Regions from separate parts of the Rossellomorea sp. GQ25 genome, predicted to be linked through region 2. Evidence: riboswitches for the same ligand, from Rfam matches in the RefSeq annotation. Region 2 holds a riboswitch; each other region holds the start of a gene.
What was found. Region 2 has a riboswitch for lysine ahead of AC6CIB_RS14670 (aspartate kinase). Riboswitches for the same ligand answer to the same signal wherever they lie in the genome.
Positions count from the first base shown of each region.

Region 1: linked by a shared signal. The riboswitch ahead of AC6CIB_RS12835 (Na+/H+ antiporter NhaC family protein) and the one ahead of AC6CIB_RS14670 (aspartate kinase) in region 2 are both predicted to bind lysine.
Region 3: linked by a shared signal. The riboswitch ahead of lysA (diaminopimelate decarboxylase) and the one ahead of AC6CIB_RS14670 (aspartate kinase) in region 2 are both predicted to bind lysine.

Region 1 covers NZ_JCAXEQ010000003.1:401,388-412,440, forward strand. Annotated here, with positions in the region: gene sufB (Fe-S cluster assembly protein SufB) at 1-769, shown strand, start outside; gene AC6CIB_RS12805 (DUF72 domain-containing protein) at 924-1,766, shown strand; gene AC6CIB_RS12810 (sulfite exporter TauE/SafE family protein) at 1,788-2,612, shown strand; gene AC6CIB_RS12815 (bifunctional metallophosphatase/5'-nucleotidase) at 2,640-3,992, shown strand; gene AC6CIB_RS12820 (YunC family protein) at 4,049-4,351, shown strand; gene AC6CIB_RS12825 (HD-GYP domain-containing protein) at 5,070-6,182, shown strand; gene yunB (sporulation protein YunB) at 6,242-7,006, shown strand; lysine riboswitch at 7,086-7,267, shown strand; gene AC6CIB_RS12835 (Na+/H+ antiporter NhaC family protein) at 7,383-8,948, shown strand; gene AC6CIB_RS12840 (sodium-dependent transporter) at 9,299-10,825, shown strand; gene AC6CIB_RS12845 (methionine/alanine import family NSS transporter small subunit) at 10,827-10,934, shown strand; gene AC6CIB_RS12850 (M23 family metallopeptidase) at 10,982-11,053, opposite strand, start outside.
Region 2 covers NZ_JCAXEQ010000004.1:250,387-261,439, forward strand. Annotated here, with positions in the region: gene racE (glutamate racemase) at 1-43, opposite strand, end outside; gene AC6CIB_RS14635 (MarR family winged helix-turn-helix transcriptional regulator) at 53-508, opposite strand; gene AC6CIB_RS14640 (helix-turn-helix domain-containing protein) at 794-1,018, opposite strand; gene AC6CIB_RS14645 (acyl-CoA thioesterase) at 1,174-1,635, opposite strand; gene sdhB (succinate dehydrogenase iron-sulfur subunit) at 1,779-2,546, opposite strand; gene sdhA (succinate dehydrogenase flavoprotein subunit) at 2,546-4,309, opposite strand; gene AC6CIB_RS14660 (succinate dehydrogenase cytochrome b558 subunit) at 4,381-4,989, opposite strand; gene AC6CIB_RS14665 (YslB family protein) at 5,342-5,779, shown strand; gene AC6CIB_RS14670 (aspartate kinase) at 5,875-7,113, opposite strand; lysine riboswitch at 7,305-7,483, opposite strand; gene uvrC (excinuclease ABC subunit UvrC) at 7,914-9,683, opposite strand; gene trxA (thioredoxin) at 10,135-10,449, opposite strand; gene AC6CIB_RS14685 (electron transfer flavoprotein subunit alpha/FixB family protein) at 10,658-11,053, opposite strand, start outside.
Region 3 covers NZ_JCAXEQ010000002.1:232,112-243,164, forward strand. Annotated here, with positions in the region: gene lysA (diaminopimelate decarboxylase) at 794-2,080, opposite strand; lysine riboswitch at 2,194-2,370, opposite strand; gene AC6CIB_RS06930 (DUF2935 domain-containing protein) at 2,522-3,310, shown strand; gene AC6CIB_RS06935 (DUF4179 domain-containing protein) at 3,365-4,765, opposite strand; gene AC6CIB_RS06940 (sigma-70 family RNA polymerase sigma factor) at 4,746-5,282, opposite strand; gene AC6CIB_RS06945 (helix-turn-helix domain-containing protein) at 5,639-6,229, opposite strand; gene AC6CIB_RS06950 (DMT family transporter) at 6,320-7,279, shown strand; gene AC6CIB_RS06955 (2OG-Fe(II) oxygenase) at 7,318-7,968, opposite strand; gene AC6CIB_RS06960 (mannitol-1-phosphate 5-dehydrogenase) at 8,393-9,532, opposite strand; gene AC6CIB_RS06965 (BglG family transcription antiterminator) at 9,538-11,053, opposite strand, start outside.

The DNA of each region.
Region 1 (11,053 bases), on a different contig from region 2:
TCAGTTCGAGCGTACGCTGATCATCGTCGATGAAGGCGCAAGTGTTCACTATGTTGAAGGTTGTACAGCACCGGTTTACACAACAAATTCACTTCACTCTGCAGTCGTTGAAATCATCATCAAGAAAGATGCGTACTGCCGCTATACGACGATTCAAAACTGGGCGAACAACGTGTTTAACCTGGTCACGAAGCGTGCTGTATGTGAAGCGAACGCAACAATGGAATGGGTAGATGGAAACATTGGTTCAAAATTAACGATGAAATACCCGGCGGTTATCCTTAAAGGTGAAGGCGCTCGCGGTATGACACTATCCATCGCATTGGCAGGTAAAGGCCAGCATCAGGATGCCGGAGCGAAAATGATTCACCTGGCACCAAATACATCTTCTACAATTGTTTCTAAATCCATCTCCAAGCATGGTGGTAAAGTAACGTACCGTGGAATTGTACACTTTGGCCGCAAAGCGGAAGGCGCACGTTCAAACATCGAGTGTGATACGCTGATCATGGATAACCAATCAACTTCTGATACGATTCCTTACAACGAAATTCTTAACGATAATATCTCGTTAGAACACGAAGCAAAGGTATCAAAAGTATCTGAAGAACAATTATTCTATCTTATGAGCCGAGGTATTTCAGAGGAAGAAGCAACAGAAATGATCGTAATGGGCTTCATCGAGCCATTCACGAAAGAACTTCCAATGGAATACGCAGTCGAAATGAACCGTCTGATCAAGTTTGAAATGGAAGGTTCAATCGGTTAATATGTCATTCAAACTCCCTTGATGTTTCATCAGGGGAGTTTTTTCTGGTTTCAATAAATATCACTACGGTTCTTCCTCAATCAAGCCCAACAAAAGAATTTCCATTTTCCTTATGATAAAATGGACATGTTCATAATAAAGCAGGTGAATGAAGATGATATACATAGGAGTAACAGGCTGGGGAGATCATGAGACCCTTTATGAAAATGCTTCCCCCAGGGACAAACTAAAAGAATACGGCGCTCATTTCCCCATTGTCGAGGTGGACACAACCTTCTACGCTGTCCAGCCTCTTCGAAATGCTGAAAAATGGGTAAGGGAAACACCCGAGGACTTTAAGTTTATAGTAAAAGCGTATCAGGGAATGACGGGACATCAGCGAGGAGAGATCCCTTTTGAAACAAAGGAAGAGATGTTTAGAGCCTTTAAAGAATCCCTTGCTCCGTACGTAGATGCAGGTAAATTAGCGATGGTTCTGCTTCAATTTCCCCCTTGGTACGATTGTAAAAAGGAACATGTTGACTATATCCGGTACTGCCGGGAGCAGCTAAAGGGATTTCCACTATCGCTGGAGTTTCGCCATCAAAGCTGGTTCAGACCGGAGTTCCGGGATAAGACGTTAACGTTTATGAAAAAGGAAGGATGGATCCATAGCATTTGCGATGAGCCGCAAGCGGGGGAAGGATCTGTACCACGGGTATTGGAAACCACTCATAAAGATGCCACTCTAATTCGTTTTCACGGCAGGAATCTGTACGGCTGGAATAAACCGAATGGGGAAGACTGGCGGGAGGTTCGTTATTTATATCGCTATAATCGTGTTGAGCTGGAGGAGTGGATACCGCATATTCATCATTTGCACGAAACCTCTGAAAATCTATATATTCTTTTCAATAATAATTCTGGTGGAGATGCCGCTGACAACGCAAAAGAGCTCATTGAATTATTAGGAATTGAATATGGAGGGCTTGCACCAAAGCAACTGGATTTATTTTAGCTGACAGGAGATGAAAGACAGATGGAATGGATCGTTCTTCTATCAATCGGACTTTTAGCAGGAGCGATAGGATCCCTCGTGGGACTGGGCGGAGGAGTCATCATTGTTCCTGCCCTTATCTATTTCGGTACATATACAAGCTTGATAGCGGGAATGAATCCTCAGACAGCTGTAGGAACATCATTGGTCATTATGATTTTCACTGGGTTATCATCCACCCTGGCTTATTTAAAGCATAAGACCGTTGATTATAAAAGCGGCCTGATCTTCTTTGCCGGAAGTGGGCCGGGTTCAATACTTGGAGCATGGGTAAACAAGGGATTGAACATGGAAAGCTTCAATTTATATTTTGGTATTTTCATGATTTTGATTGCCATTGTTCTCATGATAAGAAACAAGTTAAAGCCTATTGAGACATTCAAGGATGCATCTTTTCAACGGGAATTTACCGATCCGGGCGGAAACACCTTTCGATATGGATATCCTCCTGTATTAGGAGCTGCTATTGCCTTTGTAGTTGGATTTACATCTGGTTTATTTGGTATTGGTGGTGGATCATTAATGGTACCTGCAATGATCTTGATTTTTCTTTTTCCACCTCATGTAGCCGTAGCCACATCCATGTTCATGATTTTTCTATCGGCATTAGTCAGCTCAGGAACGCATGTCATGTTTGGCAATGTAAAGTGGTTGTATGCACTTGCACTCATTCCAGGCGCATGGATAGGGGCGAAGTTTGGGGCCTATTTGAATACGAAGCTTGAATCAAAAGTCTTAGTGAGTGTTTTACGGATTATATTAATTTTAATTGGAATTCGATTGATTTACCAGGGTATTACAGGATAACATACCTCCAATAGGAGTGAGCAAATAGTGAGAGAAACCATTCATATTTATCATACAAACGACCTTCACAGTCATTTTGAGCATTGGTCAAGGATTCGTGATTTTTTGAAGATGAGAAAACAGTGGCATTTAGATGAAGGGGAACCTGTTTATCTATTTGATATCGGAGATCATGTAGACCGCTGGCATCCATTAAGTGAAGCGACTTTAGGAAAAGGAAATATTGATTTTCTAAATGAAGTCGGCTTTGATGCTGTAACGATTGGGAATAATGAAGGAATTACACTGGACTATGAAGATTTAAACAGCCTTTATGAAAATGCAGATTTTCACGTGATTGTAGGCAATCTATTAGATCGCTCGTCGCAGCCGCCAAGCTGGGTCAAAACCGATCATATTTTTCAGACGAATAGTGGAATGAAGATTGGCGTCATCGGCTTGACGGCTTATTTCAAACCTTTTTATGAAGCTCTCGGCTGGAATATTACATCTCCGATGGATGAGCTTGAGAAATTGGTTCAAGAGCTTCACCACCAGGTGGATATGGTGATTCTTCTTTCCCATCTGGGGATTAGGGATGATGAGCTGATTGCAGCACGATTTCCCGAAATTGACGTTATCCTTGGAGCTCATACTCATCATGTGTTGCATCAAGGAAAAGAAATTAAGGGAACCATGCTGGGTGCAGCAGGAAAATATGGTCATTATGTTGGTCATATGATGATTGAGGTTGACACAGCCAATAAAAAGATTGTCGGCAAAAAAGCACAACTATATGAACAGCAGGAACTTCCCCCTGTCGAAAAGGAAAAACTGGAAAATCTCGTGTGGTATCAAGAGGGGGAGGATTTGTTAGGGGAAAAAGTAACCGAACTTGCCAACCCCCTACAAGTGGATTGGTTTAATCCTTCCCCACTTCCGAATGTGTTATGTGATGCTCTTGCTGAATGGTGCGAGGCTGATTGTGCCTTCCTCAATTCTGGCCTACTCATTGATGGACTGAATGAGGGGGCAGTGACGAAACAGGATCTGCACCGGATTTTGCCTCATCCCATCAATCCATGTCTTATCGAGATGAAGGGGGCAGAGCTGAAGGAAATCGTTAAACAAACATTTAATGAGGAATGGCCGCATATTCAAGTAAAAGGACTAGGGTTTAGAGGCAAGGTGATGGGCCGGTTTGTATATGCAAATATTCAATTCAAAGGTCATGAAATCTTAATCGATCACAATCCGATTGATTCAAAGAAGATGTACAAGCTTGCCTTACCTGATATGTTCACGTTTGGCCACTTCTTTCCAGACCTTCAAAGACTTGAAAAAAAATACTTTATGCCTGAGTTTTTACGAGACATCCTCCAGTGGAAATTAAAGCAGTAAATGTATCACCGTTTCCATCCTCACGTCATACATATGAGGGAAAGGAGCGATGACACATGATGAATGTATCTCCGATTACCATTCAGGGACATACCTTTTTAGCGATTTCTGTTGAACTGCCCAAAACCAATCTCCTCGTTGTGACGAGTGATATAGGATATATAATGTGTGGAGCACTGGACGTAGCGTTACTAAATGAGAAGTTGAAAGACAGAGGAATCATTGCAGGAAGAGCTGTCGGTGTAAAAACCATCGATCAGCTCCTGGATGCCCCTCTGGAATCCATCACCTATGAGGCAGAAAATCGCGGCATCACGCCAGGCATGATCGGCCGGGATGCATTGTTGAAAATGATATAAGTGTTAAGAAGGACCAGTTGCTTTTTTGAGAGCACTGGTTTTTTGTTGGGTGAATATCACCATTCGCTTTATATTCTTGGCTCTTTTCGCAAAAGATTGTTGTTTTGTAACATAAGATCTGCCAGAAGCTCTGTCAACAAGCGTGTGCTGGATGGTGAGGAGAACCGCTCTGCTTGCAGCTAGCGTTCGGCTGAGCCTCCTCAGCTTAGCCGAACGTGGTCTCGGCACGCCCGTGCTTCCGCAGGAGTCTACGCAGTTCCCCTCATCATCTATAAAAAAATTTCATGACAGTCTTAAAGGTAACAAAAGACAATCTAAAGAAAACAGAATTTCTATTACACAAGTGGAAATTGACCAATGGTCTCTTTTAAAGAGGTGGCAATTCAAAAAAACTTTTTATAAGAAAACATGCTGAGAAAGTTGATTGGAGCGGAAGGTGCTCGACTCCTGCGGGAGAAGCGGGACAGGTGAGACCCCGCAGGAGCGCAGCGACGAGGAGGCTCACCGCCCGCCTCGCGGAAAGCGAGCATCCTGTAGCGGAAATTCAACTACTGCTTTCTTCTGTAAAAAAGCCACAATGTTTACGAAAGAGCCATATTCTTTCATGAATAATTAACACTATATCAGGAAATACATCTTGCAAGAACGTTTTTATCCTTTATAATGGAGATACTAGGAAATTTTGTCGAAAAATGAAAGAATTACATAGGAGAATTCTATGAGGCTTATATCAACTAGGGCTTTGAAACCGGGCATGGTTCTAGCTACAACCGTATATAATATGAGAGGTCAAGCTTTAATTCATGATAACGTTCCGATTACAGACCGCATGATTTCCAGATTGCAGGAGCTTAGTATTCAGTATGTCTATATTGAAGACTCCCTTTCGAGGGGAATTCATGTAAAGGGAACTGTTTCGAGTAAGGTGAGACAGCAAGCTGTAAACAATATTGAGATGGCCTTTAATCAACTAAGCGCATCGAAAGCGCCACCTGGTGTGCTCGTGATTGAAGATAGTGCTAAGCAATTGAAGCAGGTGATTGATGTAGTCTTGTCTGAAGTAAAGGCGAATCATGATCTCCTAACCATTTTGACGGATGTTTTCACATATGACTCCTATATTTTTCATCATTCATTTAATGTGACTTTGTATACGTTATCCATAGGCCTGGAACTTAAACTGTCTACTAAACAGCTCGAGCAGTTAGGCGTGGGAGCAATTTTGCATGATATCGGTAAGATGCTTGTGCCGGAGGAAATTCTTCTGAAACCAGGAAAGCTGACAGAAGACGAATTTTGTGAAATCAAGAAGCATTCAGAACACGGTTTTGAGATTTTGCGACAGCTTCATTCTGTGTCCCTGATCATTGCTCACTGCGCGTACCAGCACCATGAGAGGCTTGATGGTTCTGGTTATCCACGAGGAATCAAAGGTGAGGATATCCATCCCTTTGCAAAAATCATAGCGGTGGCCGATGTATTTGACGCCATGACTTCAAATCGTGTATACCGGAAAGCCATGCTTCCACATCAAGCGCTGGAGGTATTATATGCAGGAAGCGGTACTCTGTTTGATACAAATGTAATTGAAGCCTTCAGATCTTCTGTGGCCATTTATCCGAACGGGATGGTGGTCGAGCTGAATGATGGCCGAAAAGGAATTGTGACCGATCAAAATAAAGGTGTAACGGATCGACCGGTGATTCGGATCATCGAAGAAGATGGACAGGAAATACAAACTCCTTATGCCATGGATTTAAGTACGGAATTAGATAAGGTGATTACGGGATTTGATCCGGATTATGAACCCCAAACTCTTAAAATTAAATAAATTTTTTGCGTTAAACCCCTCTTACTTTGCATACAAATAGCTTGTAAGGGGGGATTTTTTTGTCAAAGTTTAAAACATACAAACCCCGAAGAGGAGGGCCGCTGCCTTTTCGATATGTGATGATCATCACGATTCTATTCTTTATGATTTCGACTGGATTCGGATTGTGGATCATTAACAAAGGTTTGAAACCGACACTGCTTGCTTATGCTGAAACTCAAACCAGCAGGATCGGTACGTTGGTTATCAATAAAGCGATAAACAAAAAAATTGCTGATGTTCTTGATATTTCGGATATAACGGAAGAAGTGAAGAATACAGAAGGCGACATTGTTTCATTTAAATATAATACTCAGACCATCAACCGGGTTCAGGCAGAAATCACCAACTTAGTTCAGCAAAACCTACAAGAAGCAGAGGAGGGAAATTTAGAAAACCTTGAATTTATTACCGAAGTGGAAATCGATGAAGGAAAGTCTAAAGCAGCGAAGGGCATCACTTACTCGGTCCCTCTTGGTCAGGCGACCAACAACGTGTTACTCGGTAACCTTGGTCCAAAAGTACCGATTCGCTTTCATTCGATCGGAGATGTGCGTTCTGATATTAAAACTACGGTAGAGCAATTCGGGATTAATAATGCCGTTGTAAAAGTGTTTGTCGAGCTTGAAGTCAATGTCCAGATCATCATTCCATTTGCAACGAAAACGGAGACCATCAAGCAGGATATCCTGGTTGCCATGGGTACCGTTCACCTGGATGTACCACAGTTTTATAACAATGGTGGAGGGGAATCCAGTCCTTCTATTGAAATTCCCACAAATTAGTCAGGAAAAAAAGTTGTCAAAAGAATGATAGTTTGATATATTAATAAAGAAAATTTTATAACACACCACATCATCAGTCCGATGGGGTAGAGGCGCAGAGTTCAAGAGTAAGCTGTTTGAGAATGACAACTGTGAGAACAGATGAAAGGGAACTTTTGCCGAAGTAAATATGCATGTCGAATGTGTATTTGCTGGGGTTATCTTGAAGAAGGATAACACTGTCATTATAGGGAATCTCTATAATGGGGAGCTACAGATCGTGATGGAGCACTTAAATTACTTACTAAGGTAATGATAGCTTCTCTATCGTTGCCTTTTTTTATTATCCTCTGTCATGCTACGATGGTTCCCCCCTATCAAATAGGAGGAGGACATTATGGAAAACACGATTTACTCACTATTACCACCCCTTTTAGCCATTCTTATGGTTATACTTACGAGACGGGTTCTACTTTCACTGGGAGTAGGAATCGTTGCGTCTGCCTTTCTGTTAGCAGATTTCTCAATTACGAAAACATTCAGCTTTATGTGGGACGCCTTTAAAGGCATCTTTGTCGCCGATGGAGCACTCAACACCTGGAATGTCTATATTATTTTCTTCTTACTCATTCTTGGTGTCATCACAGCATTTGTGAACATTTCCGGCGGTAGCCGCGCATTCGGTGAATGGGCGATGAAACGTGTGAAAACGAGAAAAGGGGCGCAGCTTCTTGCAGCCGTTTTAGGTATCATAATTTTTATTGATGACTATTTTAACGCCCTTGCTGTTGGCCAGGTTTCGAGACCCATTACAGATCGTCACAAAATTTCACGTGCAAAACTAGCCTATATCATTGACTCGACATCGGCACCCATTTGTGTCGTTTCACCAATCTCAAGCTGGGGAGCGTACATTATCGGTATTATCGGTTCGATTCTGGCTGCACACAGTATCACAGAGTACACAGCATTTTCAGCCTTCGTTCAAATGATACCAATGAACCTTTATGTCTGGGCAGCTGTCCTGCTTGTGATCATGGTGGCTGCTAAAGGCTTGGACTTTGGAAAGATGAAAGAGCATGAAGTTAGAGCACTTGAAACGGGAGCCCTATATGATCCCGAAAAAGAGATTCCAGGCGAATTGAAAAATGATCTGCCTGTCAGCTCGAAAGGATCGGTAGGTGATCTTGTCTGGCCGATCGTAGCTCTTGTTATCGGCACGATTGGAATGATGCTCTGGACAGGATATCAAGCAGTTGGATCATTTGACATCCTGCCGGTTTTTGAAAATACAGATGTAACGAAATCATTATTATATGGTGGCTTGTTCGGGCTTCTCGTGGCGTTGATCTTCTTCCTTCGTCAAGTCAGCTTGAAAGGAATCGAAGGGAAAGCAGTTGGAGTAGCAGTAGTGGAAGGGATCAAATCCATGCTGCCAGCCGTTTACATCCTTATCTTCGCTTGGACGATCGTCACATTGATCGATCAATTGCAAACAGGTACGTATCTTGCGGGTCTGGTTGAACAATCAAGCTTACCTATGCAGGCACTTCCAGTCATCTTGTTCTTAGTTGCCGGAATCATGGCATTCTCGACGGGAACTTCATGGGGATCTTTTGGAATCTTACTTCCGATCGCCGGGGAAATTGCTGCAGCGACAGACGTAAGTATCTTACTTCCTGCTATGGCAGCGGTTTTAGCTGGATCTGTTTTGGGAGATCATTGTTCTCCAATCTCGGATACAACCATCCTTTCCTCTACAGGAGCAGGAAGCAATCATATCGATCACGTTCTCACACAGCTTCCATATGCATTAATCGGAGCGGTTGCTGCTTCAATTGGATACCTTGTATTAGGGTTCACTGGAAGCACACTGTTCGGTCTGGGTGTTGTGATCATATTAATCGTCGCATTCGCTTTTCTGTTTGGTGAAAAAGCAAAACCAGCTGTTTCAGAACAATAAGATGAAGAAGAACCAGGAGCTCATGAGCTTCTGGTTTTTTATATTGATAGTTATAAAAAAATAGTTTTGCAGGATGTCGATAAGCCAGAGTTAAAGATTATTACAAAAACCTTAGCGAGAAACTCGATTTCCACCTCCACCTTTCTAATCATCAATTCTTCATATTCCGACAAAATTCATATAGTGAAATAGTACCTGTCTTCAAATAAAAAATTCTTTCCAAAATCTAAAAATAGCTTTGACAATTGCTCTGGAACTAGCTATACTGACTGTAGATTATAAATAATCTGAAAATATAAAAATTTCAAATACCTTAAAATGGTAGTTGGAAAGAACTAGGGGGAACCAACATGGAGAATCGTGCCCAGTTTGGAACACGAGCAGGATTTATTCTAGCTGCTGTCGGGTCAGCAATCGGTTTGGGAAACATTTGGCGTTTTCCAGCAGTAGCGTATGAAAATGGTGGAGGAGCATTCTTTATTCCTTATTTATTTGCTCTTCTTACAGCAGGTATTCCATTATTAGTGCTTGAATTTACGTTAGGTCATAAATACCGTGGGTCGGCACCACTATCTTATTTCCGTCTTAATAGGAAATCAGAGTGGCTTGGCTGGTGGCAAGTATTAATCGCATTTGTCATTTCTACCTATTATGCCGTCATTATTGCATGGGCGATGTCGTACAGTGTGTTTTCTTTCAATTTAGGTTGGGGGAAGGATACGGAGTCATTCTTATTCAACGATTATTTGAAGCTTACGGTTGATCCTGGTCAGACAGGCAGTATCGTTCCTGGAGTATTCATTCCACTTGTATTGGTATGGGTGATTACATTGGGGATTCTTTTCAAAGGAGTAAAGAAGGGAATCGAAGTAGCGAATAAGATCTTTATTCCGGCACTAGTTATTTTATTCTTAATCATTGTTGTTCGCGCTTTAACATTACCTGGAGCATTGGATGGTTTAGATGCTTTCTTCAAACCGGATTTCAGCAAAATAGCTGACCCTGGTGTTTGGGTAGCGGCATACGGACAAATTTTCTTTAGCTTATCCATCGCATTTGCGATTATGATTACGTATTCCAGTTACCTTCCGAAGAAATCGGATATTACAAATAATGCATTCATCACAGGTTTCAGTAACTCAGGGTTCGAATTACTTGCAGGTATTGGAGTATTTGCTGCTTTAGGCTTCATGGCTCAATCTCAAGGTGTTGGGGTGCAGGAAGTAGTAAGCGGGGGAGTTGGATTGGCATTTGTGGTATTCCCGCAAATCATTAACGAATTCCCGGCTCTTAACGGTTTATTCGGATTCTTGTTCTTTGCTTCCCTGGTGTTAGCGGGACTGTCATCACTCATCTCGATTACGGAGACGTATGTAGCAGGGGTTTCTGAAAAGTTCGGAATTTCCCGTACGAAAGCCGTTCTATTCGGTGGGGGTCTTTCTGCGATCATCTCAATCTTATTTGCCACTCAGGGCGGATTACTGTTCCTGGATGCCGCAGATTACTTTATCAACCAGTTTGGTGTAGCATTCGTCGGATTAGTTGAAGTAGTAGTGATTGCCTGGTTCCTGCGCAAGTTAGGTACATTCCAATCTCACGCTAATGGAATCTCGGATATTCAGCTTGGCGCCTGGTGGAAAGTATGCTTAGGTGTCATCACACCAATCGTTCTTGGATGGATGATGTTCGGTTTATTCAAAATGAATTTATTAAGAGAATTTGAAACTGAAACTGGAAACTATGGAGGTTACTCTGATGCCTTCATCCTTTACAGCGGATGGTTTGTTGCAGGATTCGCAATTCTTGCAGGTGTTGCCTTCTCATTCAAACGCTGGAATGCCAAAACTGAAGCTGAAAGCTATAAGGAGGTTGGCTAACATGACTGGTAGTGCGATTGCAATGATGATTGTTGGAATAGTCATCATCTGGGGTGGATTAGCAGCTAGTATCATGAACGCTGTTTCCAAATCCAAAAAAAAGGTGTAAAGAGTAAAAAGATGAAGCAGACGATGGGATAACCATTGTCTGCTTTTTTAACGTTTTTTGCTTTTGATTCTGTCTTGCCGTTCCCACATTCGTAAGTGAGGGTAAGGGTCAAATGACCA
Region 2 (11,053 bases):
GCCCCCCAACCCCAGAATCAATGATGCCAATTGGTTGAATCACGTTATTCCCTCATTCTGGTTTCATTTCTTGATGCAGCTTAGCTAAATTATCTTTTAATAGTAACACTTCTTTTTCGGAGAAATCCGTCAGGACACTCTGTAAATAATTTTGCCTTTTATTGATGACTTCTTCAATAATTCTTTCGCCCTCTTTTAGCATATGAATCCGGACGACCCTACGATCATTTTCATCCTTCACGCGTTCCACCAACTGATTTTTCTCCATTCTATCAACGAGATCGGTTGTGGTACTGCAGGCAAGGTACATTTTATTCGAAAGATCACCAATGGTCATATCACCATATTCAAATAACCACTGCAGTGCGATGAACTGCGGCGGAGTGATGGTGTACTGACTTAATATTTCCCTTCCTTTTTGCTTAATGATCGATGATATGTAGCGCAGGTCTTTTTCTATATCTGCAACAACTTGTAATTCTCCAATGATTTCTTTAGAATTCGTCATGATTACTCTCCTTTTAAAATCAGAAACTGGACATGTACTCCTTATTGAAAACGGGATTCGATCACATAAGACCTTCCTGTTTTAGCTTCTATTATATTATGGGACCTAAGTGACCTTTCTTTCAGCCCAGACTTCCCCTACTAGCATTTTCGCCTTTTTCGGGTGAAAATTCAAGACAAGTTCGCAAATGATCCAGAACTAAAAGAGACTGACTCTCATTCAAACATTAATAGGTATCCGCGGAAGACCCGTTAATTGTTTGCCATTAGAATCAGTCCCTTACATTTAAAGCTTGAGTTCCCCCATGCGAAGAAGCTCTACAACAGCTTGAGATCGCCCCTTCACTCCAAGCTTTTGCATGGCGTTGGAAATATGATTTCGAACTGTTTTCTCGCTAATAAATAGATCACTAGCAATTTCTTTAGTTGTTTTGTCTTGAACTAACAGTTCGAATACTTCTTTTTCTCTTTTGGTGAGCAACGGTTTGTGTGTAAAATCATTGTCCTTCAATTATGGTAACCCTCCTTGCCTTCGCCAGCTTTAAACCGCGGGGATGGGTATTGTCGGTCGTCAGAATATCATATGTGAAGGGAGGGTTTAGAGTGACATAGAGGAGGAAGTTAAATGAAAAATAGGCAACGGTTTTTATAACACACTACGATAGGCTAAGAAACCGCCATTTTGCAGTCAAGCTTCGCCTTCATTTCTTCCGTCCAAGGGACTCCTTTTCCAGTCTGTTTTGATATTTGGACCATGGTTCCTCTACCTGTAAAGCAAACCTCTTCTTTTTCATTCAGACCCATATAGTGTAAATCCACTGAAGATTTCCCCACACTATTCGCCTTTACACACACCTTCAGCTGTTCGTCGAAGAATACTTGTTTGACAAAATCACATTGTAAATCTGCAACGACAGGAATCGTATCGTGTTCAGGTTTTACCCAGTTTTGCATAAACCCTTTGTGTTTAAAAAATTCGATTCTAGCTTCTTCGAAATAAGTGAATGGAATTGTATTGTTCATATGTCCAAACATATCAGTCTCGGAAAACCGAACCTTTATATGGATTGAAAACGAAAATTCTTTTTGCCATGTTTCTATATCTTCAATGTATGTAAAATGTTTCAAAATGGCTCCTCCTTTTGGAAAATGAATATAAGATAAGAAAATGAATGATCATTCATTATTTATTATAAGCTTTTTTTGAAAAATAAGAAACCTATAAAGAACAAAAAGCACTCCCCCAAAGGAAAGTGCTTTTTGTTTACCTGTTAATCAACCATATGGTCGCTTCCGAAGAAGTTTTTAAACATTTGGAACGTTGTTTCTCTGTTTAGTGCAGCAATGGAAGTCGTTAGAGGAATCCCCTTTGGACATGATTGAACACAGTTTTGAGAGTTCCCGCAGTTCGCAAGGCCTCCGTCGCCCATGATCGATTCAAGTCGCTCATCCTGATTCATGGCACCCGTTGGGTGAGCATTGAACAAACGGACCTGTGATAATGGAGCAGGACCGATGAAGTCCGATTTACTGTTTACGTTAGGACATGCTTCCAAACAAACACCACATGTCATACATTTAGATAATTCATACGCCCATTGACGTTTTTTCTCCGGCATACGCGGTCCGGGACCAAGATCGTATGTTCCATCAATTGGAATCCATGCTTTTACTTTCTTCAAGCTGTCGAACATGCGACTGCGGTCTACCTGCAAGTCACGAACAACAGGGAAAGTACGCATAGGCTCCAAGCGGATCGGTTGTTCTAATTGATCAACTAAAGCGGTACAAGACTGTCTTGGTTTCCCGTTGATCACCATTGAACAAGCTCCACATACTTCTTCCAAACAGTTCATATCCCAGTTGATCGGAGTAGTTTGTTCCCCTTTTGCATTGACCGGATTACGACGAATTTCCATCAGTGCAGAAATAACGTTCATATTCGGACGGTAATCAAGCTCGAACTCTTCTTGGAAAGGGGCTGTTTCCGGGCTTTCTTGACGAGTTATGATAAAACGGACTCTTTTGTTTTCACTCATCATTTATTCCCCCCTTTTTTCTTAGAATAGTCACGCTTACGTGGTGCAATCAGTGAAGTATCTACTTCCTCGTAATGGAATTCAGGTGAATTCGTTGAAGCATTGTATTTAGCCATCGTTGTTTTCAGGAATTCTTCATCATTACGTTCAGGGAAGTCAGGTTTATAGTGAGCTCCACGGCTCTCGTTACGATTTAAAGCACCGATTGTAATAACACGTGCCAGTTGCAGCATGTTCCACAATTGACGGGTGAATGTTGCCCCTTGGTTGCTCCATTTAGCCGTGTCATTGATATTGATGTTTTGGTAACGTTCCATTAATTCCTGGATCTTTTCATCTGTCTGTTTCAGCTTATCGTTATGACGTACAACGGTCACGTTATCCGTCATCCACTCACCAAGTTCTTTATGAATGACATAGGCGTTCTCAGTACCATTCATGGACATGATGTTGTTCCATTTTTCTTCTTCCTGTTTTACATAACGATCGAAAAGAGAAGAAGGGACGGATTCAACTGTTTTCTCAAGCCCTGCAATATATTTAATAGCATTAGGACCTGCAACCATACCACCATATATAGCGGATAGTAATGAGTTCGCTCCTAAACGGTTACCTCCGTGCTGAGAATAATCACACTCACCAGCAGCGAATAAACCAGGGATATTGGTCATTTGATCATAATCTACCCATAGTCCACCCATTGAATAGTGAACCGCAGGGAAGATTTTCATTGGTACTTTACGTGGGTCATCACCCATGAACTTCTCATAGATTTCGATGATTCCGCCAAGCTTAATATCAAGCTCTTTTGAATCTTTATGAGATAGATCCAGGTAAACCATGTTTTCACCGTTAATACCAAGCTTTTGATTTACGCACACATCAAAGATTTCACGTGTTGCGATATCACGGGGTACAAGGTTTCCGTATGCAGGATACTTCTCTTCAAGGAAGTACCACGGCTTTCCATCTTTATATGTCCAGACTCGTCCACCTTCACCACGGGCCGATTCACTCATGAGACGAAGCTTATCGTCCCCTGGAATGGCTGTCGGGTGAATTTGAATGAACTCACCATTTGCATAGTAAGCACCTTGTTGATATACGATCGATGCTGCTGAACCTGTATTGATAACAGAGTTGGTGGATTTACCGAAGATAATTCCAGGTCCTCCTGTTGCCATGATGACTGCATCAGCTGCGAACGATTTAATTTCCATCGTTTGAAGGTTTTGAGCAACGATTCCTCTTGCCACTCCTTCATCATCCACCACAACGCCAAGGAATTCCCAACCTTCGAACTTATTCACTAGCCCTGCTACTTCATGACGACGAACCTGCTCGTCCAACGCATACAATAATTGTTGACCAGTCGTAGCTCCAGCGAAAGCTGTTCTATGATGCTGCGTTCCACCGAAACGACGGAAATCCAGTAATCCTTCCGGTGTACGATTAAACATTACTCCCATACGATCAAGTAAATGAATAATCCCCGGTGCCGCTTCAGTCATTGCTTTAACAGGCGGTTGGTTCGCTAAGAAATCCCCACCATATACTGTATCATCAAAATGTTCCCAAGGAGAATCTCCTTCTCCCTTGGTATTAACGGCTCCGTTAATACCACCTTGTGCACATACAGAGTGAGAACGCTTAACGGGTACCAGTGAGAATAAATCTACTTGCGTTCCTTTTTCTGCTGCTTTAATTGTGGCCATCAGGCCGGCTAAACCGCCACCGACAACGATGATTTTGCCTTTACTCATCGTGACTCACTCCTTTTCCTACCATACTTCAGAGCATTTATTTAATCTATTAGACTCGTATCTATTTCTTCTTATACGAAGGCAAAAATTGCACGCATACCGACAACCGATAACGCTACAAAGATTCCGATCGTAACATATGTAGCAATTAATTGAGAACGAGGTGAAACTGTAATTCCCCAGCTCACGCAGAATGACCATAAACCATTCGCAAAGTGGAAGATCGTTGAAAGAACACCCAGCACATAAAACCCTAGCATAAATGGATTAGATAAGATGTTTTCCATCATTTGAAAGTTCACTTCAGCCCCAAATGCTGCTGCTACTCTTGTTTCCCATACATGCCAAGTAACAAAAATAAATGTGATTACTCCAGACACACGTTGAAGTAAAAACATCCAGTTACGGAAATAACCAAACTTACTTGCATTGTTCTTAGAAGTGAATGCAATGTAAATTCCGTAGATTGCATGGAAATACAATGGAAGGAAGATGATAAAAATTTCAAGGAAATAACGGAAAGGTAGACTTTCCATGAAGTGTGCCGCCTGGTTAAATGATTCTTCCCCACCAGTGGCAAAATGGTTCACGACTAAATGTTGTGTTAAAAATAATCCAACTGGAATAACACCTAGCAATGAATGAAGCCTGCGATAATTAAATTCTCGATTTCCAGCCATGATTTACCCCCCTTAATGATAAAATATGAATTCGTTTTCTAATGCATTTTTAAGAATGACTAGACGACGATACATATTTTATATTGTAACAATAATGTGACATGTTCATTTTACTCCCAAGGAGTGGAAGCGTCAAGAAAACGTATACATAAATTCGACAATACCGCAAAAATATTTTCAATATATTGATAACAGAAAAGGTGAGGTATTGTCTGGTTAAATGTTCGAAAATTCAAATAAATATCAAATAAAAGTTATATCACCAAAATATCCCAAGGTCATTTTTTCGAGGTATGGGATGATAAATCCCCTTTTCATGTATATAATAGTTTTATAGAAAGAGGGGATTTACTTGGAACAGAAAAAAGAAGAAGTACATCAACTGTCCGTTCCAATCTTCGGATATGAAATGTTACGTGACATATTGATTCCAGAAATTTTAGGAAAGCATACACCCGATATTTTATACTGGGGTGGAAAACAACTCTCTCGGAAATTCCCCCTTCAGTCATCAGAGGAACTGATATCGTTTTTCGCTGAAGCCGGCTGGGGAACTCTTGCACTTCTGGAACAAAAAAAGAATGAGATGACCTTTGAAATAAGCGGACCGGTGATAGAACGACGCGTTGCCTTAAAGTCGGATGTAACATTCAAACTGGAAACGGGCTTTCTAGCCGAACAAGTACAGTTACAAAAGAAATGTGTGGCAGAAGCTGCCGACGAACTACATAAACGGAGTCATTCAGTGAAAGTGATTGTAAGATGGGACGAGAAAGATAAAGTAGAATAGTCCTTACCGACATCCCTTTCATACTCTAATTAAGGGTTGCCCTTCAATTGATGGGGCAACCCTTTTTCACTTGTCCCGCTCTCTGCTACTGGGTATTATAACGTGACTTCTTCCATCTTCACCGCGTCCAGGTTAAATGCGGTATGTAGGACGCCTGCTGCTTTTTGCATATTTTTCTCGTCTACGACTGCAGATACTTTGATTTCAGACGTGCTGACCATTTTCACCACGATATCATTTTGAGCTAACACTTCGAACATTTCCGCTGCCACACCTGGATTTGAGATCATACCAGAGCCAACGATCGATACTTTTGCAAGCTCACTTTCATGTTCAACATGGGTGAATCCTAATTGCTCTTTGTTTCGTTCCAGAACGACAAGGGTTTCCTCCAGGTCTTGTTCTTTAATAGAGAATGATAAATTGGTCATATTCTGATCGGTCTGGCTTTGAATAATAATATCTACATTCAGATGATTTTTGGCTAAAGTGGTAAACACAGAAGATAGTCCCGTTAATGCGTTCCCTAGTCCAAATACAGTTACACGCGTTATTTCACCTTCAAATGCTACGCCTCTCACAATCAGGTTTTGTTCCATGCTTGCTTCCTCCTCAATATACGTTCCTTCAACTTTTTCAATACTGGATCTGACCTCTAACGGAATTTGATAGTTCTTGGCAAATTCCACTGCCCGTGGATGCAGGACTCCAGCCCCTAAATTAGCCAGTTCCAACATTTCATCATAGGAAATGGACGGTAACTTTCTTGCTCCTTTAATATAACGCGGGTCCGTCGTATACACCCCGTCTACATCTGTATAAATATCACAGCGCTCTGCTTTCAGGGCAGCTGCAATCGCAACGGCGGTTGTATCCGATCCACCACGACCGAGAGTTGTAATTTCCCCCGCTTCTGTCATCCCTTGGAATCCTGCTACGATCACAACTCTTCCCGATTGAAGGTGACTCAACATCTTTTCAGTATGAATATTGGTGATCCTCGCATTGCTGTGAACGGATTCCGTCTCGATCCCGGCCTGCCAGCCTGTGAATGAGATGGCATCGTGTCCGGATTGAATCAGGGCCATCGTGAGGAGTGAAATGGTGACTTGCTCTCCTGTAGATAGAAGCATATCCATTTCTCTCTTACTCGGTTGTGATGTAATTTCCCTTGCCAAACCAACAAGTGTATCCGTGGTTTTCCCCATGGCAGATACCACGACCACAACATCATTTCCTCTTTCTTTTTCTTCTGCGATTCTTGACGCAACATTTTGAATTCTTTCTACAGAACCTACTGAAGTCCCACCGAATTTTTGAACAATAATACTCACAGCTTCTCCCTCTTTCTCATTGAGTGCATCGTTACGACTCATTTTTTGATGGTGAAGAGTACAATCACAATCATCCTAAACGTTCATGGAACAGGTTCATCACCTGCGCTGGATAATAAAAAAAGCAATGAGAATAATATCTCATTGCTTTATGAACATACAGCAGAACATACAAAATAGGTTCATGGGCATTGTGAGATAGCTCTCCAAGATTGAATCATCTTGACAATCCTACATTTCTTAAACGTAGAACCAGCGGAATCAGCATGAGACCAAAACCACTTCGGCGAATCTCCCCTTTCCAGGCATCTCAACAGAGCTCATACTCCTCTTTACCTGTACTTTTGAAGCTCGCACCTCTATCACCACTTTAAAAAGTGATAATGTTATAAATTTTCGTTAATTATAGCACATAAGAATTTGTGATTCAATGCACATTTCCAAATTAAATTCATTTTAATTATTGTTTCACGTCGTAAATTCTGTTGCTATTTTGTAGGAGCGATTAGTGGTTGATTTCCGCTCCAGGTGCTCGCTTTCCGCGGGGCGTGAGTTGAGCCTCCTCGGGCTTCGCCCTGCGGGGTCTCAACTGTCCAGCTACGGGGCTTAGGGGCTCGAGGTCATAAGCCAAGTCTGCCAAAAAGGCAAAGAGCGCCTTTCCGGCAGACTCGTCTTATGCTTGTCGCCCCTAGGCAAAGCCCCTCGGCTTTTCGTACTTTCCCGCTATTCCCGCAGGAGTCGAGCACCTTCCACTCCAATCAACTATCATAATCAACTGCATTTACTGTTTCTAACATCCCCTATTTCAACTTCTCCACCAATACCTTAGCAACAGCTTCTGGAATCCCTATCTCAATAAATTCCTCAACCGTTGCTTCCTTGATCTTCTTCATGGAGCCGAAGTGTTTTAATAGCTGTTTCTTTCGTTTCGGACCAATCCCATCAATGTCATCAAGAGTCGACTGGAAGGCGCTCTTTCCTCTAAGCTGTCTGTGGAACGTAATGGCAAATCGGTGGACTTCATCCTGGATCCGCTGCAGCAAGTAAAATTCCTGGCTTCTCTTTTCAAGAGGAACAATTTGCAAGGGATTCCCATACAGCAGTTCCGACGTCTGATGCTTATCGTCTTTCGCAAGGCCGCCAAGCGGGATATCCAACCCCAACTCATTCTCAATGACATCCCTCGCCGCTTCAATCTGCCCTTTTCCCCCATCGATGATAATGAGATCCGGTAAAGGAAGACCATCTTTTAAAACTCTCGTATACCGTCTGCGAACGACCTCCCTCATGGAATCATAATCATCAGGGCCTCTCACGGTTTTAATCTTATACTTTCGATACTCTTTCTTCGCCGGTTTCCCGTCAAGGAATACGATCATCGCAGACACAGGGTCCGAACCTTGAATATTCGAGTTATCAAATGCTTCGATCCGGAAAGGAGTATAAATGCCCATATGCTCCCCAAGACGTTCTATCGCCTTAATCGTCCGTTCTTCATCTCTTTCAATCAGAGCGAATTTTTCTTCAAGCGCCTGCTTCGCATTTTTCTCGGCAAGCTTGACCAACTCTTTCTTCTTTCCCCGTTTAGGCTTGGTGATTTTCACCTCTATCAGCTTAGCAGCCAGTTCTTCATCAATCTCCTCTGGCAAAAATAGTTCCTTTGGCTTAAAATGATTGGATTTCGAATAAAACTGACCTAAGAAAGTCAGAAATTCGTCCTCGGGTTCATTGTAGAGAGGGAAGAGTGACACATCCCGTTCAATGAGCTTTCCTTGACGCACAAAGAATACTTGTACACACATCCAGCCTTTATCTACGGAATATCCGAACACATCCCGATCAGTGAAATCGGTCATGGTCATCTTTTGCTTTTCCATTGTCGCCTCAATGTGAAGGATTTGATCACGAAATTCCTTCGCTCTCTCAAATTCCAGATTCTCTGCTGCTTCCTTCATTTTCACCGTTAATTGATTCTTGATATCTTTGTATCCGCCATTCAGGAACTTGGAAATTTCGTCAGTCATTTCTCTATATGTGTCTTTGCTTACTTCTTTGATACAAGGAGCCAGACATTGACCCATATGATAATACAAGCAGGCTCTATCAGGAAGGGTAGTGCATTTTCGTAACGGATACAAACGATCCAGAAGTTTTTTCGTTTCATTAGCGGCTCCTGCGTTGGGATACGGACCAAAGTATCGGCCTTTCCCTCTTTGGACTTTGCGGGTCGTAATAAGTCTTGGGTGCCTCTCGTTCGTTAATTTGATAAACGGATAGCTTTTATCATCCTTTAACATGACATTGTATTTAGGGTCATATTTTTTGATCAGGTTCATTTCAAGCACAAGGGCTTCCAAATCAGAAGAGGTCATGATGTACTCGAAGTCCTCAATTTCACCTACCAACCGTTGAGTCTTGGCATCATGAGAACCGGTAAAATAAGAGCGCACACGATTCTTCAATACTTTTGCTTTACCCACATAAATAATCGTACCTTGTCTGTCTTTCATCAAATAACATCCCGGTTGATCCGGTAATAGAGCTAATTTATTTGTAATGGTAGGGTTCATCGTCTCTCTCCTCTCTTGTCTGCCCATTTATAGACGGTGATGGTTGAATGAACAGGATCGAATCACTCCTGTAAATGAGAAATGATTAGACTTTTTCTGTTTAAGCACACTGGTAGCTTGAGGAAATTCAGTGTGGTAAAAGACCGTTCACCTTTAATTTTAATCACTTTTAATTTTTCTCTCCAAATAAAAAACCAACTCAGTCTGAAATTCCTTCTTAGCCTATTGTAAGGCTTTCAATGAATGGATTCCAATCAGAAGTTGGTTTAATGGGTTAAGCATTTATATTTTTCATACGATCTGATTTTTTTGATTGCCATAGAGTGAGGCGGCTTGGTCAAAGACAACAAGTATCAGGGCTGATTAACCAGGATCTAGCTGTCTGATAGATATTTTAATACAATATAAAACCGGGGCTCACAAATCGAGCCCCGGTGTATAAAAGATTATCTTATACGTGTTTGTTTAATAGTTCAGCAAGTGCTTCCTTAGGTTGGAATCCGATTACTTTATCAACAACTTCACCGTCTTTAAGGACAACTAAAGTCGGGATACTCATAACCCCGTATTTACCTGCTGTTTCCTGGTTTTCATCAACGTCAACTTTGATGATTTTTACTTTGTCGCCCATTTCTCCATCTAACTCTTCCAGTACTGGAGCGATCATCTTACAAGGTCCACACCAAGGTGCCCAGAAATCCGCTAATACCAGTCCAGAATTTGTTTCAGTTGAAAATGATTGATCAGTAGCGTGTGTAATTGCCATTTATATGCGCCTCCTAAAATCTTTGAATGTAACGTTAGTATATCACCGTTTTTTTTGTGATGCTATTAATCTGCTCGTAGGTAATATTCCCTTCAGATAACGGAATATACAGGGTAGAAAAATAGGAGCAGCCATCCGGCTGCATCCTTATTTTTACTACATAATATGTTCATACCCTATAGACGCTACTTTAAAACGTCAATTGAATTTAAGAAGAGGATACTTTAAGCTTTTTAAACTCTTCAGTCAGCATCGGCACCACTTCGAACAGGTCACCCACGATTCCATAATCCGCTACATTAAAGATGTTCGCTTCAGAATCTTTGTTGATCGCAACGATGACTTTTGAATTCGACATACCCGCTAAATGCTGGATAGCTCCAGAAATACCACATGCAATATAAAGGTCAGGTGTTACGACTTTACCTGTCTGACCAATCTGCAGGGAATAGTCACAGTAGTCGGCATCACATGCTCCACGAGATGCTCCTACAGCTCCACCAAGAACATCCGCCAGTTCTTTAAGCGGGTTGAATCCATCTTCACTTTTCACTCCGCGTCCTCCGGCGATAATGACTTTCGCTTCAGATAGGTCAACACCTTC
Region 3 (11,053 bases), on a different contig from region 2:
TGCCTATCTCTGGATGCAAACTTGTTTCTCTAGGAGTAGTTTTGTAGGTCTGGGGTTAATTAAATTGTAAGTCTCAGCACAGCCATTTCTCAATTGGGGTTATTTTTCAGGAGTAAAGAACTAGTCTTAAAGTGACCATTGGATTCCATTCAACTTATTTATGAAAAAAGATATAAGAAGGGGTTGAGCCATTCTGACTCTGTAACAACTTAAGGGAGCAATTGAAGGACATAATTCCGTTGTATAAAGTCTGTCTGGATAAGTTTCAGATCACTATTTGGTGAGCGATGAATACAATCCAAACCAGCATATCTAAACCTGCCTAAAGTCCCATGAAATTATATTAAAAAAGTCGTATTCCTGTTCCCTATTTGAAGACAGAATAATAGTGGGGAGACCATTTTGAAAGTTGGGTTCATCCATTACTTGTAAAACGTTAGGAAGAGGGTTTAAGAATAGACAAAAAAGAAGAAGGCAGCATCTCATTAGACGCAGCCTTCTTTGAATTCTTTTTATACAGATGTTGTTTGGGGTATGGACTTTCAGGGTGGGAATTAGTACCCATTCCAATATACGAACCCTTTACTTATCGACTGAAACCCTCTTTCCCCTGTGCGGGATTGTTTGAGCAGTTTATGCTACAGAAGAGCTTGCTTGTTCATTTCTTCAGCAAAAATAGCTTTAAACCTTTTGGAAAATCGGGTAAAGATGATAATTTCACACTCCAAATGCCATACTGAATAATGGTCATTCAGATAGTTAAATTTCAATTTGAAAGGAAAGACCTCCCTATTTACCGGTCATTCCGAACTAAATCTGCATACGATTCACGTTCAATTACGATCCGTGATTCCCCATCCTTTACAAACACAACCGCCGGACGGGGAATACGGTTATAATTGCTCGCCATTGAATACCCGTAGGCTCCTGTACTGAACACCGCCAGTATATCACCATAATTCGTCGGCGGAAGCATCAGATCCCAAATCAGCATGTCACCGGATTCGCAGCATTTTCCTGCGATACTCACAAGCTCCGTGCATTCCTCTTGTGGTCGGTTTGCCAGGACCGCATGGTATTTCGCCTGATAGAGGGCGGGACGGATATTATCCGTCATTCCCCCGTCAATAGCTACATATGTGCGAACATCAGGGATGATTTTCTTTGAACCAACTTTATACAAGGTGGTTCCCGCTTCTGCCACCATACTTCGGCCCGGCTCTACCCATACTTCGGGTAGCAGATATTCATTCTTTGCAAAATAGGTCTTCACACTATCGGTAATCGATTTCACATACATTGGAATCGGCAGGGGCTGGTCTTCTTCCGTGTACCGGACACCAAATCCTCCGCCTATATTCAGCACCGGCATCGTCACATCATACTCGATGCGGATTCGCTGAAGGAAATCAGCCAGTACTTGAATGGCCTGATCAAACCCTTCCCGTTCAAAAATCTGAGAACCAATATGGGAATGCAACCCGAGTAATAAGAAGTACGGCTTGCGGATAGCAAGTTGAATCGCTGTATTCGCCTGTCCATTGGAAATGCTGAATCCGAATTTCGAATCCTCCTGTCCCGTCGTAATGTACTCATGGGTATGGGCTTCCACGCCAGGCGTGACCCTGATCAGGATTTGAACCTGCTGTTCGCGTTCCTTGGCCAGGTCATGAAGCAGCTCAAGCTCGAGGAAACTATCGACGACAAAGCAGCCGATCTCAGCTTCAAGAGCCATGATGAGCTCCTCTTCCGACTTGTTGTTCCCGTGGAAATGAATGCGCTCAGTGGGAAATCCCGCCTCCAGTGCCGTATACAATTCCCCACCGGACACGACATCCAGGGAGAGATGTTCTTGTTCCGCAAGTCGTACCATCTCTTTACATAGAAACGCTTTACTCGCATAGGCGACCTGGTACTGCAAACCACTTTCCTTGAATGCATTCCGGAACAGTCGGGCATTCTCACGGATCATTCCTTCATCGTAGACCATTAATGGCGTCCCATAGGTTTCCACCAGATCACCCGTGCTCATTCCCCCTATTTCAAGATCTCCACGAACATTCATATCAACTGTACTCATATCCTAAACTCCTTTTGACTCTCTCTAAAAAAACACAAAAAAACCGTATGAAGCGATGCTCATACGGTTTATCATCAGTATTCGGAGACATGATGAAGATTATGTATTAACATCTCTTCAATAGTTCTCCACAACTTTTTCATTGTGACAGTCCAACATTTCTTCAATGCTGGCCCAACAAAAAATAGAATTGGCTATTTTCTGCTTCGGCGATCTGCCTTTCTCTTCTTATCTCAGAATCCATTATTCTCAAAGAAGGTACTCATCATACTCGCGCCTCTATTATCAGAGAGTGATCTATTATTTTATTGGAATTACTATATCATCCTCTTGAAATGGTTGTCAATGTTTTTTCGTCTCCCTACGATGGACGACCAGGAGGACATTTTTTCACCATTCTTTTAATACATATACAAGGAAACTATTTTAGGAGGATAATAGATGTCAAATTATCAAGAAGCCGCTCGATTTGAACATGGTTTTTGGCTGCAGGTGCTTGGAGATCATGCCCGGTTTATCCATGACTCCCTGGCTCCAAAAGAAAAAGAATCCATCACTGCCGCCAATACGTTTAAAGAGGAGTGGGATCAACTGCTGGTACGCTCGAAAAAAAATCCCGATATTTCTTTAAGCAGGCAGGCAGAAGAGGTTAGTCGCCGCTTCAGGAAATTCAAACTTGAACTGATTGCACGTCATTTAACAGGGGATATCAGCATGGGTCTTGGCCCCACATTCCTAAATCATATGGTGAATGAGCTCGAAGAATACCTCCGCGTTTTGAAGTACTTAACCAAAGGTGAAAAACCGCCCATTTTCCACGAGCTCCACCACCACCTCCTCTGGCTGTTAGATGCGGCGGGGCATGCTGGAGCCATCTCCGACAATATGGACCGAGTTGAAAAAAAAATCAAGAAGCAAAGTGATGAATTCACAACGGATTTTGAAGCCTTTTACTTAAAGGCCGTTGAAATGGCAGGATTCCTGCGGACAGAAGTGAGCCACTTCCCTGCCCTCGAACGGTTCAATGACGATGTAAAACTTGAGATGAAGCTGTTTATGGGATTCTTGGATGAAATTGAAGAATTGGAATTAAGCAAGGCCGCACTCGGTACCTTCGCCGCTTTAATGGCCGATCATATGCTGAGGGAAGAATGCTATTACTTAACGAAACTCGCAGAAGCAACCAGCCAGCAAGATCCTGACTGTGATCCTACAAAGCCTCGGCTTTAGTTCCTGAACCCTATTCATAAAAAATCCCCGGAATTCAAATTCCGGGGATTTTTCTTAATCCAGTTTTATTTCGAAAGGTTTCAAGTTGACTGGCTTATCATTCATGCTTAATGTCTCAAATGGGACGATTAGTGAGTAGTCCTCAAGGTTGGCATCCTGTGGTAATGCAAAAGTGGATTGAAAACGGAGGGTATCCTTATCCACTGTTTTCGTTTTAGCACTTCTGAGCATATGATTCAACATCTCATTATAATCCAGTTCATCCTTGACATTTCTTTTAATATCTTTTGATGGGATCAACTTAACAAATTGAGCAAAGTTCTCTAAAATGTCATATCGAAATTGTTTTTCTTTGATATGATCGATGGTGAAATCAACTGTCACCTTCCCTTTTGCGTTTTGGATATCTTCAACCCTGATCTGATAACCGAAACGAGGGCTCTTCACCTGGAATGGAGGGGAAGCCTTTAATGAGTTGATGGCATCTTCATCCGCACGCTCCATATCTGCCTGGACATTCAACGAACGTGCCTTGTCACTGAGTTTACTCCTAAATAGCTCCCGGACCGTCTTTTGAACCTTCCCATCTATTTTCTTTGTTTCAATTATGTCAGCACCGGACTTCGATAGCCGGTTCCCCAGGTCATCGAACACGATAAGATTTAATGAATCCTTCTCCGATTCTACTGTATAGGTATACTCCAGGGTGGTCGTGGCTTTCCCCTTCTTCACCGATGTCATCTGCAGCTCGAACTTCCCGTCCGGTGATTCTGTCCTAGCGGTTGTTTCGATGGTTTCAGACGGAATCCGCTTCACCGGTACGTCAAAAGACCAGGTGCCATTTACATCAGCCATATGGGTGAACGTTAATGGAAGTGTGAAGTCCTCCAGCGGTTCCTTTCCATCCCGGTAGAACTCGATCGAACCTACGAATTCATCTCCATCTTTTTTTAGACCTGAGCTTCCTGATCCCCATTGATTCTGATCCTTCCCGTCGAAGAGGTGATAGCTATAGCCGCTCACCGGACGGTTTCCTTCATCCATATGTTCAATGGATAAATTATCACCTTTCGCTTTAAAGGTGACCCCGATGATGTTTCCGTCATAATACGTACTTGTAATCGTCACATCCACATCGTTGGAAGTGGCAGCCTGATTGACTTCGGTGACTTTATCGCTTGAATAGAGTTCTTTTCCGACCTCAGACCCGACTTTTTCATAAATCCCACCAAGTACGGGTAGTTTAGCCAGTGCATTGTTCACAGGCGCGAATAGGAAGCCTGATATGAGAACCATGGAGGCTGCTGCCGTAGTGAAAGCTGCACTTACCTTAACCGTTTTTTTTCGGACCTTTTGCTTTCTTCCCTTTTCGATTCCAGTTGAAATCGCCTGAAAAACCTCATCTTTCGGTACTTCGATGTGATCCATTTCTCCCTCAAACCATTTTCTGTCCATACTGATTCACTCCTTCCAACAGCTTTCTCAAGTCCATTTTTGCACGGTGAAGATACGTCTTAACCGTCCCTTCAGGCGTATCCATTGTTTCGGAAATCATTTTGATCGACTGACCCTGGAAGTAAAATAAGATAATGACTGTTTGATAGTGCTGATTCAAGGATGCCATGGCCGTGATCAAGTCAATCCGCCCCTCTACATCCGTTTCTTCTGTAATGAGGGCATTGTCGAGAAAATCATCCCCCGTCAGGACAAGTCTGCTTTGCTTTTTTAGATAGCTGTATGCCGTATGTATCAGGATCTTGATCAGCCAGGTACTGAAATACTCCGGATTCTTCAACCGGGATATCGACGTAAATGCCTTAAAAACCGTCTCCTGCACAACGTCCAGGGCATCTTCTTTATTTCTCACATACAGGAATGCCGTCCGGTACAGCTTCTCGCTTTCTGAGTGGATTAACTTTTCAAATGCCTGTTCATTCCCTTTGATTGCTTTTTTTACGAGTTTTACATCCATTGATTAACCTCCTGTCATTTATTAGAGTCGGGTGGGGTGGGAAAAGTTTCAAGGAATTTTTTTATGGGGTGGGCAAGGGGAGCGACTACCATTTTTTTCAAAAAGACGCATAAATGATGAAAAGAGACGCATTAAGTTTAAAATCGAAGCAATTATTTTTGATAATGACGCAATTCACCTCGAAAATGACGCAATCATGGACGATTTCGACGCAATTAAGTAGATCGGATGGGGTCAGCAGGCACGAAGTATGAATGAAAATGGTCCAAAAGCCAAAGAAAGATTGAAATAACCTTTTTTAACCTCCATCGTAAGGCTTTTCGCTTAAAAAAGAAGCTTATCCCCAGCGATAAGCTTCAATCTGCCCGTCCTGTATAAATCATCACAAAGTGGAGGACCGCTTCTGTTGATTCCATATTGATATAGCTATGGCCTTTATCTGCATGGAATTTGATCGAGTCATACTGACCGAGCTCGAATACGTCATCCTGCACCTTCACACGTACTCTCCCTTCCATGACGGTGACAAATTCAATCACCCCGGGCTGGTGGGCGTCGGCACGGTACTCACTGTCCGGTTTCAGGAAGGCCCTGTGGGTTTCCAATGAGCTATAGCCTGAGGAAGTAAACATCGGTTCCAAGGTCAAGGATTCATTGGCACTGATCACTTTGCTCCCTTCATTTTTCCGGGAGATCTGGACTTCTTGTTTTTCCACGAGAAGGGCCGAGATGGGGATCGCGAGCCCGTTCGCGATTTTCCAGATGATCGTCAAAGATGGATTCGCCTCTCCCCTTTCGATCTTGCCCAAAGTCAATGTACTGACATCGGTCATGGCCGCGAGCTCCTGCAGATTGAGCCCGCGCTCATGTCGTATATGTCTCAGTGTCATCCCGACGTGCCGGGCCAATTTTTCCGGATCCTGCCACGTTAAACCGTCATTGTTCATATTTCTACCTCTTTCTATAGACAACGTTTGAAGTATATTATAATATATATAAAATAAATTATATTATATATTAAGAAGGGAGTACTCATCATGAAAGAACTGGCTCTCGGTGTCATTGCATCTATGTTCTTTGCCGTCACCTTTATTCTGAACCGGTCCATGGAGCTCGCTGGTGGAAGCTGGATGTGGAGTTCATCCTTGCGCTTTTTGTTCATGCTCCCCTTCCTTTTCCTTATTGTAGGTTTAAGGAAGAATATAAATCAAGTCTGGATTGAAATGAAGAAGAAACCATTCGAATGGCTGACGTGGAGCTTTGTCGGATTTGTCCTCTTTTATGGTCCTATTACCTATGCGGCAGCGTATGGACCGGGCTGGCTTGTAGCGGGCACGTGGCAGTTTACCATCGTCGCAGGCATCTTACTCGCTCCCTTGTTTTATACTTCGGGACCGGTCAAGCGCAGGCACTCCATTCAAAAAAGGGCCCTCTCCATCTCTTCGATCATTTTAGTGGGAGTCCTTTTCATCCAGCAAGAAAATGCCAGTGGATTGTCACCTTCAGAAATGGTCATAGGTGTCTTACCTGTGATCATCGCAGCCTTTGCTTATCCACTTGGAAACCGTAAGATGATGGAGGTGTGCGGCGGAAAGCTTGATACCTTCCAACGTGTGCTCGGGATGACGATTGCAAGCACTCCCTTCTGGTTGATCCTGGGGTGCTATGCGTTTTTCAAGGTAGGGGCACCTAGCACGCCGCAAGTGACGCAATCCTTTATCGTCGCCATATGTTCAGGTGTGATTGCGACGTCCCTGTTCTTCATCGCGACGAATCAGGCGAGGCACAATCCCGGGAAGCTTGCCGCAGTGGAAGCGACCCAATCGACTCAGATTCTGTTCGTCATCATGGGAGAAGCGGCCATCCTGTCCGTTCCATTCCCATCAGGATTCGCCCTTATCGGCATCCTCCTGATCATCGCAGGAATGATCATCCACACCATGAACGTGAAACGAATGAATGCCGGAATGGTCAAACCCGTTAAATCGGTCAGCTAAAAAAAAGGAGGGGCATCCTGGATGCCCCTCCTTGAGTTTTATTTAAAGACCTTTCTTCTCATCCACTGGGTCGCAGCCCATTTATCTCCGATGACAACCGGTGCCCCACCATGCAACGTCAAGTCGTTCAGCTCCTGGTTATCATAGAAATATTCGAAGTAGACGGCCATCCCCTTTTGCGGAGAGACAGAGAAATTCAATTTCGGGAAGTACGTTTCCCCGCCTTCCTCAACGTCATTCAAGTACATGACAAGGGTGCTGATTCTCGGATTCGTCACCGGCCGCGATGATGCCGAGAAGAAATCGAAATGGGCCTTGTATTCCTGACCCGGTTTATAGTTAAGGATTTGAAGACCTTCGCCGTGCTCGACGGGTATATTCATAATTTGAGAGATTCTCTTTTCCACTCTTGTCACAACGTCATGTTCGCCTTCTTGAAGGAAAACGCTGCTGCTCGTTCTGAGTTCATCGACGGTACGGGTATTCCCTATCTTCGAACGCTGCACCCGATCCTTTGAAAGCTGGATAAGTTCATCACATTCTTCATGGCTCAACACATTGCCAAGAACGACGATCAGCGGCTCCTCCATTTTCGCGATGATCTGAATATCCCGGTCTTCCGTCTTGATCTTATTTCCTGTATGGTGAAAAATCGTTTGTTCCTTTACAGCTATTTCAGTAGTATCCATTGTCAACTTTAATCAACCTCTTATCGTATTTTTAAGATTCTGAATTTTTATGTTAGCGGAAGCATTCTTGTATTCTTCCAATCTGGAAAAACGATCGCAACAATAGGCATAACTGTAGATTATATTCGGCTGTTTCCTCCTGCGTGTGTATTTTTATATATTTTACACCCGGGATGAGGGGAAATCTATCTTTTTTTTGATGAAAAATAAGGGATCTGATGGGATTGAGGGTGATGGTAGAATTGGCGTGGGTGCGGGGGCGTCACAGAAAAGACACGGATGGGTTTTATGCGTAGTTTTTGAGATTTATCCGTCGAATTCCGGGTTTATGCGTCGTTTTAAAATTTTTTGCGTCGATTCTCCCCATTTATGTGTCAAACTCATAAAAAAAGACTGCCGAATCGAATTCGACAGCCCCTCAAATTTATTTCTTCAACCCTTCATACTGCACTAAAACTTCCTTCGTAATCTCACTATCCCCATTCAGTCCGCTCACTTCTTTCAACACATGGGCCGCACCGTGCTCCTTGATCATACCTTGAATTTCCATGGCTTGTTCATCCTCAGGATTGTCAAACAATAGCGCTGCGGCAATCGCCTTGGCAAGATAAGAATAAGAGAGCCCCGCTTTTTGAGCCTCAGTTGTTGGACGGATCAAACGGTCATCGGGACCAAGCTTGCGGATCGGTGCGCGACCCACACGGGTCACATCATCATTCAGGTAGGCATTTTTGAAGCGTTCGATGTTCTTGTCGATGTAAGCAAGATGCTCGTTTTCATCAAGCCCATATTGCTTCACAAGGTAAGCACCGGTTTCTTTCAATGTCTCCTTGACCTGCTCAGCGATGGCATCATCCGCCAAAGTTTGATCGATCGTTGATTTTCCTTGCAGGTAACCAAGGTAAGCAATGACCGCATGCCCTGTATTAACCGTGAACAGCTTACGCTCGATGAATGGCGCAAGGTCGTCTACAATCGTCATCCCTTCAACAGGAGGGATCGCTTCCTTCGTTTCCACCACCCACTCATAGTATGGTTCAACAAGGACATCCAATGAACCCTGATCCTGCATCGGTACAATGCGGTCCACAGCTGAATTGAAGAAGAAAACTTTGCCTTCAAGCTTACTTACCGTTTCTTCATCAAGATTTTCTAAAATATGTTTCTTTAAAATATCGGTGGCACCGATCTGATTTTCACACGCGATCACATATAACGGCTCATCTGAAAACGCTACACACTTCGCAATCCCTTTTGCAATCAGGGGAGCGATTCTTGGAAGAATGTTCGGTCCTATCGCCGTCGTCAGGTACGTGGAACCTCCGATCGTATCGACGACTTCCCCTTCTTGATGAAGGTTGTTCAGACCGGAAACATTCTCGATCGTTTCCGTTTCCTTCGTTTCCGTTGCAAGCTTCACCTGGTAGCGTCCTTCTTCATTCAGCTTGTTGATCACCTGCTCGGCGATGTCCACAAAGGTCACGTGGTAACCAGATTGGGAAAACAAAGCTCCGATAAACCCTCTGCCTATGTTTCCTGCTCCAAAATGTACGGTTTGTTTCAACATCATCATTCCTTTATCAAATTAGTTTGTAAGTAGTCCAGAAAGAGATCTTCTAATTTCTTTAGGATGATCGCTTCGTTCGTGGACGAATAAATCATCATGCTTATATGATCTTCGATTAAGCTTGTACTGATCAGGCTGAGGATTTCCTGTTCCCTCCTGCTCAACTCTTCAGGGGCAAGCATGAGGAGGAGACTTTCCATCTCCATTTCCACGCCGTCCATTCCCTTGATCTTACACGGTTTATCCAGATGGGCCACCTGGAAGATCAGCTTCTTCACGTTATGGTCCCGGCAATGGAAGAGACCCATATTCGTTTTCGGAATCCCGAGTCCGCCCTTTTTCTCCCTTTCCCTCAGCTGATGCATGACCACATGTGGCTGTCGAAGAAGTTCATCACGTTCCGCTTGTTCCACCATTTCATTCAGGATCCTGAGATGACTTCCGCCCGACTGCTTCCGGTACACCCGGAAATTCGTGAGGATAGCTTCCATGCTGGAGTGTACATCCTTGATTTCCTTGAGGAGCATCCTGACTTCGGTTTTCTCAACCGATCGTTGCGAGGGCTTCAAGTATTTCTTTCTCGTCAGCTTTTCTACATTATTCTGCAGATAGCTTTGGATGAATCCGATGTCCTTTTCGCTCAATAGTGGACTCACCAGGATATACTCCACTTCCGTAAAGGGGAGTCTGACGGTGGAAATGACGATGTCGTAGTCCTCGAGATTCGCCGTCTGAAAATCCTTGATCGACAGGATCTCCACCTTGTTGATCATGGTCAGTTCCCTCTGGATGCGGCTGGCGAGCATCTTGGACGTACCGATTCCCGTCGGACAGACGACCACGGCTTGGATGTTCACCTTCTCTTCATTCATCAGCATGGCCGATCCGAAATGAAGGACGATGAACGCCACCTCATCATCAGGAAAAGAAATATCTTTAAATTCCGTTTCAAGGCTCTTTTTTACCGCTAGAAATAAAACGGGATACTTCTTCTTGATTTCATCCGTCAATGGATTGAAAAGATCCAGCTCCTGCTGCAGGCGGAAGATGGACGGTCCCATGTGGGCAAGTAGACCCTGGAACAGGGAAAAGTCATCGGACAGATCCACATGGAGATCCGCCGATACATCCTTGATGACATTTTTGATGAGATGACCAAGGAGGATGCTGTCATAGTAAACGACGTCGGGATCCTGAACTTTGGACCCTTTTAAAATGACCTTCAAAAATTGGACGTCCCGGTTAGTCATCGGAATTGAAAGTTTATCTTTTAGTTCCCTGCATATCGTGTCCATCAGCTGATATTCAGTGGAATCATGATCCTCAGCTGGCTCATATTTCTGTAATTCGAAGCCTTTTTCGGTTCTCTGTATCGTCAGGCAAGTATACACAACAAGGCCAATATAATCACTGTCTGTCAAGGTGATTTGCTCCTCTGCCAAGTGATGATTCACTACTTGGTCGACAACGAGTAAATAGTCCGGCTTGAAATACCCCAGCACCGGCTCATCGAGGTGA